DNA from 3 places in the Thermaerobacillus caldiproteolyticus genome. Region 1 is predicted to be linked to each of the others. Evidence: riboswitches for the same ligand, from Rfam matches in the RefSeq annotation. Region 1 holds a riboswitch; each other region holds the start of a gene.
What was found. A riboswitch is a leader RNA that binds a small molecule or an ion and turns the genes downstream of it on or off. The one in region 1 is predicted to bind S-adenosylmethionine.
Positions count from the first base shown of each region.

Region 2: another riboswitch for S-adenosylmethionine. It lies ahead of ISX45_RS01345 (bifunctional homocysteine S-methyltransferase/methylenetetrahydrofolate reductase); the one in region 1 lies ahead of metK (methionine adenosyltransferase).
Region 3: another riboswitch for S-adenosylmethionine. It lies ahead of ISX45_RS15295 (LLM class flavin-dependent oxidoreductase); the one in region 1 lies ahead of metK (methionine adenosyltransferase).

Region 1 is NZ_CP064060.1:2,496,828-2,499,095, reverse strand. It holds gene pckA (phosphoenolpyruvate carboxykinase (ATP)) at 1-387, opposite strand, end outside; SAM riboswitch class I at 575-690, shown strand; gene metK (methionine adenosyltransferase) at 887-2,101, shown strand.
Region 2 is NZ_CP064060.1:255,549-257,816, forward strand. It holds gene ISX45_RS01345 (bifunctional homocysteine S-methyltransferase/methylenetetrahydrofolate reductase) at 1-1,249, opposite strand, end outside; SAM riboswitch class I at 1,555-1,672, opposite strand; gene ISX45_RS01350 (YajQ family cyclic di-GMP-binding protein) at 1,874-2,268, opposite strand, start outside.
Region 3 is NZ_CP064060.1:3,053,770-3,056,037, forward strand. It holds gene ISX45_RS15290 (ATP-grasp domain-containing protein) at 1-294, opposite strand, end outside; gene ISX45_RS15295 (LLM class flavin-dependent oxidoreductase) at 296-1,357, opposite strand; SAM riboswitch class I at 1,429-1,536, opposite strand; gene qoxD (cytochrome aa3 quinol oxidase subunit IV) at 1,633-1,932, opposite strand; gene qoxC (cytochrome aa3 quinol oxidase subunit III) at 1,934-2,268, opposite strand, start outside.

The sequences.
Region 1 (2,268 bases):
CCAAGCAAATTCGTTAACCACTTGAATCGGTAGGCGGTATTTCGGATCGGCTCCAGCAAACCCTTTGAATACAAATACTTCATCTTTTTCCATTAGATAGTCGATAACTTTGTTATATAATTTTTCAAACGTTTCCTCAGAAATCGGCTGATTGACAGTTCCCCAATCAATTTTTGCCTTTGTTGATGCTTCTTCGACGATATATTTATCTTTTGGCGAACGTCCTGTATATTTTCCTGTTGTTGTCGCAACAGCACCCGTTAGTGTTAACATTCCTTCTTTTCGCTTGAGAACCTTTTCAACTAATTGCGGTACGGATAGATTTTTAAGTACGTTTGGTTGTTGTAACAATACAGCCAATTTATTTGTCACGTCAACAGTGTTCATGTACAAAACCTGCCTTTTTGTGAATTTAATATTCTTGGAAATAGTATAACACATTTATATTATTAGTCCATACTATTTATCATAATTTCTTTTTATTTATTTTCCCCATTTTTTTGATAAAAACTTTATATAAAAATTTATTGACTTTCTTTATCTAGTTACGATATGATAAGTCATTGAACGGATACTCTTATCCCGAGTTGGTGGAGGGACAGGCCCGATGAAACCCAGCAACCGTCACAACAATGGAACATGTGAAATGGTGCTAACCTGTGGCAAGGGAAAGCCCTTGAACGATAAGAGTGAAAGGCGCGATATAAGAGCAATCACCTTTCCTCGAAGTTGAAGGAAAGGTTTTTTATATGCCCCTTGTTTGGCTATAAATCACAAAATTGAATTATACTAAGTAGGGAATGAGTACCGTATCATCTACGTAATGCGTAGAATGCAACTGTGTGTTCTAAAAGCTCACAACAGAAAAGAGGAGGAAATTGACGAAATGTCAACAAAACGCCGTTTGTTTACTTCTGAATCTGTAACAGAAGGGCATCCTGATAAAATTTGTGACCAAATTTCTGATGCGATTTTAGATGCGATTTTAGCAAAAGACCCAAATGCTCGCGTTGCTTGCGAAACGAGTGTAACGACGGGATTAGTGTTAGTCAGCGGTGAGATTACAACATCTACGTATGTGGATATTCCAAAAATCGTTCGTGACACGATTCGGGAAATCGGTTACACTCGCGCTAAATTCGGATTTGACGCTGATACGTGCGCTGTATTAACGTCGATTGACGAGCAGTCTCCTGATATCGCAATGGGCGTAGATAAAGCGTTAGAAGCACGCGAAGGTCAGATGACTGACGAGGAAATTGAAGCAATCGGTGCTGGGGACCAAGGATTAATGTTCGGATTTGCGTGCAATGAAACGAAAGAGTTAATGCCGCTTCCGATTTCATTAGCTCATAGATTGGCACGCCGTTTAGCAGAAGTTCGTAAGGAAGACATTTTACCTTACTTACGTCCAGATGGAAAAACACAAGTAACAGTAGAATACGATGAAAATGGAAAACCTGTTCGTGTGGATACAATTGTCGTATCTACGCAGCATCATCCAGAAATTACTCAAGAGCAAATTGAGCGCAACATTAAAGAACATGTGATTAAACCAGTTGTACCAGCTGAACTAATCGACGAAAACACAAAATACTTCATTAACCCAACTGGTCGCTTTGTCATTGGCGGACCTCAAGGTGACGCTGGATTAACGGGACGGAAAATCATCGTTGACACGTACGGTGGTTACGCTCGTCACGGCGGCGGTGCCTTCTCTGGTAAAGACCCTACAAAAGTAGACCGTTCTGCTGCGTATGCGGCGCGCTATGTGGCAAAAAACATTGTCGCAGCTGGGCTTGCTGATAAATGCGAAGTGCAATTAGCGTATGCGATTGGGGTAGCAAAACCTGTTTCCATCTCTATCGATACATTCGGTACGGGCAAAGTATCGGAAGACATCTTAATTGAAGTAGTACGCAACAATTTTGATCTTCGCCCTGCCGGCATTATTAAAATGTTAGATTTGCGCCGCCCGATTTATAAACAAACAGCGGCTTACGGTCATTTCGGTCGCACGGATATTGATCTTCCATGGGAGCGTACCGACAAAGCTGAAGCATTGAAAGAACAAGCCCTTGCATTAGCAGCTAAGCAATGAATGAAAAAAAGAGAGTTACATTATCATATGTAGCTCTCTTTTTTTGCGAAACAAATATGTGTGCAACAAAAAGAGCCTTTTTTGCGACTTATTAGAAAAAAACTTTGTTACGAATCTGTTTCCATCGGGTAAACTAAATGTAATAGTTCAACTGTCCAAATATGTGG
Region 2 (2,268 bases), 1.5 Mb from region 1:
GATCACCGGTGACCGCAAGCACGTCGGTAATACCGAGCGTATGTAAGCCCATTAAATGCGATTGCAATCCAATTAAATTGCGGTCGCGGCACGTAATATGAATGAGCGGGCGAACGCCGAGCTGTTGTTTGACAATCGTTCCGAGCGCCATGTTGCTAATGCGTGGGGTCGCCAATGAATTATCCGCCAAAGTAAGCGCATCGATATTCGCCTCCTTGAGCGCCTTCGCTCCTTCTAAGAATTTGGTGATCCCCAGTTTTTTTGGCGGGTCCAGTTCGACGATGACCGAATGCCGCTTGCGCACAATTTCTTGTAACGGCGGCTCGTTTTCTTGTTCGACCTCTTGAACGGAAACGACCGTTCTGCGAGGTTTTACCGTTTTTTCATGAATTGGAGTGCGGTCTTTTAGTGCGCGGGCAATCGCTTCAATATGTTTTGGTGTTGTGCCGCAACAGCCGCCAATGAGGCGAACGCCTTGTTCGCGAAACGAAAGTGCCGTTTCTTCAAAGTAAGCGGCATTCGTTTCGTACACAAGACGACCGTCGCGATAATCCGGTAAGCTTGCGTTCGGATAAGCAGAAAGAAAGGCAGCTGTCGGCAACGGCACTTCTTCAAGAGAGCGAATCATATGGTACGGACCAAGATGACAGTTGAGTCCGACAACATCGGCACCTAATTGTTCTAATTGCACAATTGCATCGGCAAGGGGAGTACCATCTTGTAAAACGCCAACATCATGAAGGGTGACATGGGCGATAATCGGTTTGTCCGTTTCTTTTCGGGCAATTGTTAGCACTGTTTTTAACTCTTCTAGGTCGTAATACGTTTCGAGTAACAGACCGTCAATATCTTCGTGCAACAGCACATATAGTTGTTCGCGGAATGTTCGTTTGATTTCTTCGATGGTAAGGGAGCTTTTGTTGATGCTGCGCAAACCGCCAATCGTTCCAAGTACGTAGGCATGATTTGCTGCCGCTTGTTTCGCCAACTTTACAGCTGCCCGGTTGATCGTTTTTACTTCGTCTTCCAAACCGTAACGGGCGAGCTTTATATAGTTCGCGCCGTATGTATTCGTTTGAATGACTTCTGCTCCAGCAGCCATATAGGCTTCGTGGATATGAATAATGTCATCCGGTTTTGATAGGTTCAACTCTTCAAAACATCGATCCACTCCATGAGAGTATAATAATGTTCCCATCGCACCATCGGCGATGACGATTCGTTCCTTTAAATCTTCGAGAAGCCCCATGTTCATTCCCCCGTTCGATATAAAGTAAGAAAAGTGGAAGCGGCGCGAACAGCTCTTCTTCGCCCGAAGAGGTGCTTGCCACCTCAAGGGAGAAGGTCATTTGGCAGAAGAGAGCTAGCCGCTGAAGCTAGGCAATAACAAAATCAGAGCCGCTTGCTTAATGCCGTAAGGAAAATGTTCTTTCGATGAGAAATGCTGGCATTTCGACGAAGGAAGGTTATTTTCCATTAGGCGTTGCAAGGCGAGCTAGACAGTAAAATAAAAAAGCCTTCCATAAGAAGAAGACTTTTTGTGAGCATTGTCTCTTCTTATCTTCCAAGCGAAACGCCTGTCTGGAATTAGCACCTGGACTTTCGAAAATGCGGTCGAAAGTCGGTTGCTGAGGGTTCACTGGGCCAGTCCCTCCCCCTCTCTTGATAAGAAATGGTTATGAAGTTTTGACGAAATGAATTTATATATAATGTAAATAATTTTGTGAAAATATTCAACTATTAATTTTTTATTCTTTGACGCTGCGCTGTGTTTATACAATGAAAAAAGCAAAAAGGCCTAAACCCTTAATGACACCCACAAATATTGTGGAAGTGAGGGAGTTAGACCTTCGTGAGATAACCTTCTTTTTCTTCATCGATAGTTAACAAATTGCACATCGATTGGCAAGTCTGCTTCACGAATCGCAGCGATCACTTTTTGCAAATCGTCTTTGCTTTTGCCGCTGACGCGAATTTGATCCTCTTGAATTTGGCTTTTGACTTTTAGACCTGTATTTTTAATAATTGTGTTAATTTTTTTCGCGTTCTCTTTGTCGATGCCTTGAACGAGTTTCGCGCGCTGACGAACCGTTCCTCCAGAGGCAGGTTCCACTTTTCCATATTGAATATTTTTCGTTGGCACGCCGCGCTTAATGAGTTTACCGATAAGCACATCTTTCAGCTGCTCCAATTTAAATTCGTCGTCCGAAATTAACACTAGCTCGTCTTTTTCCAAAGAAATGTCGCTTTTGCTTCCTTTAAAATCAT
Region 3 (2,268 bases), 560 kb from region 1:
ATTTACTTTACTTACCTCTAACCGCAACGCCCGGCTTCCGTTCAGCACTCTGCGCCCATGTCGTTCAAGCCAAGAAAGCACAGCTTCCGTCAGTTCAGGTGCAAAACGGTGATCCCGCGTATGCGAAGAAGCGCTCATTCGGCTATAAAATACTCCCTCTGGCGGTATAACTGATAAATCAACAATTCCTTCATCTAAAAACCATTCTTCATAAGGCAAATCTAATTCTTCCAATCGTCTCGTTAAATGAATTGTCCATTCGCGGTTTTCATGGATAATATAAATCTTACTCATCTTATTTTCCTCCTTTGATTGCCGATAATTGTCTCCGTTCCTCTACTAAAGGCATCACTTGCTTTGCGAACCGCTCCATCTCCTCTAGCTGCGGAGAGAATTGTAAAAGCAATAAATCAACTCCCGCTTCTTCATAAGCTAAAATGCGCTCGGCAATTTGTTCTGGCGTTCCGACGAAATTCGGGCGCAACCCGCGGTTAGATACAGAATAATCTTGTAGTTTCACTTGCAATTCAAGCTGCGATTTGCTGACAAAATCGTTGTATCCCGCATAACCGCTTGATTGTTTCACATCAGTAATGCGCTCTAATTCGGCGAGAGCCTCCTCTTCGCTGTCGCGGCAAATGACGAATGCAGCCATTCCAAATGACCGGAACGGCGCTTTTCCTGCATCCGCACGTCTCTTTTTCATATCGGCAATCTTTTTTGCAATTTCCTCCACTGTCCCTCCATGCATAACATATGCGTCACAATGCTCAACAATCGCCTGCTTGCCTCGCTCACTTTCACCGCCGGCATACAAAATGGGATATGGTTTTTGAACCGGCTTTGGCGCCAAATGAGCATTTTGCACCTCATAAAATTTCCCGCGGAAATGGAATACCTCTTCTGTCCACATCCCTTTTAACACTTGAACAAACTCTTCTGTACGATCATAACGCTCATCATGCGCCGTAAAAATGCCCCCATATTGGCGTGCTTCTTCTTCCCACCAAGCAGACACAACGTTTAGCGTAAATCGTCCATTGCTAATATGATCAATATTCGCCGCCATTTTCGCCGTCACTGCCGGATTATGAAATCCCGGTCGTACTGCTGTCATAATTTCAATTTTTTCCGTTACCGCTGCTAATGCCGCAGCCGTTGACCATGCTTCGAGTGAATCATGTTCAGGACCTTTAATATCATTTAAGTATAACTCGGCAATCAACGTCGTACTATAACCCCATGTTTCCGCTGCTTGAATGACTTTTTTCGCATATTCAAATGTCGCTGGCATTTGCTCATTTTCGACGTTTCGCAACCATCCGCCGAAAATAGGCATCCAAAAACCGTATCTCATTTTACTCTCCCCCTCTACTACTCTATAAAAATAAAAACTTCTTCGATAAGAAGAAGTTTGTTCATCGCTTCATCTTATCTTTCAGAACAAACGGTTCTGCTGGAATTAGCACCTTTCTGACCAATGTCAGCGGTTGCTGGGCTTCATAGGGCCATTCCCTCTGCCTCTCTTGATAAGACTTTCCCTATTAAATTACAGTAATCCTACCACAAAACTATGTTTTAAGTCAATATATTTAAAGCTGGCTTTCCTAAAATGGAAAACCAGCTTTATTATTACACTACAAACCACATTACCCAAATTGAACCAATCACAATAACAATCGCGATAAAAAAGGCATATGCCATGTTAATCGTTTGGATTTTCCCGCTATCACTTTCTGTCATATGCATAAACATAAACAACTGCAAACTCGCTTGCAACATTGCCAGTATCACAATAATGCCAATAATCAATTTCGTCGCTAATCCCGATGACAATACGACCCATAATGCCGCGAACGTTAACACAAGGGATAAAACGAATCCAATAACATGTTTCCAAGGAAATGTTTCATGGTGATCGTTCGTTGCCATCTTATATCACCATCCCTGTCAAGTAAACTAGCGTAAAGATGAAAATCCATACAACGTCAAGGAAATGCCAATACAAACTAACAATGAACACTTTTCGCGCTGTTCGCGGCGTAAAACCACGTTGGAGAAGTTGAATAATAATTAAAATCATCCAACCAATTCCAAGACTCACGTGCGCCCCGTGCGTACCGACAAGCACGAAAAAGCTCGAAAGAAATGCGCTCGTCTGAATCGTCGCGCCTTCATGGACGTAATCAATAAACTCTCTAATTTCAAACGTAATAAACCCTGCTCCTAAAAGAAGGGTGATAATCAGCCACGTCAGCAATCCTTTTA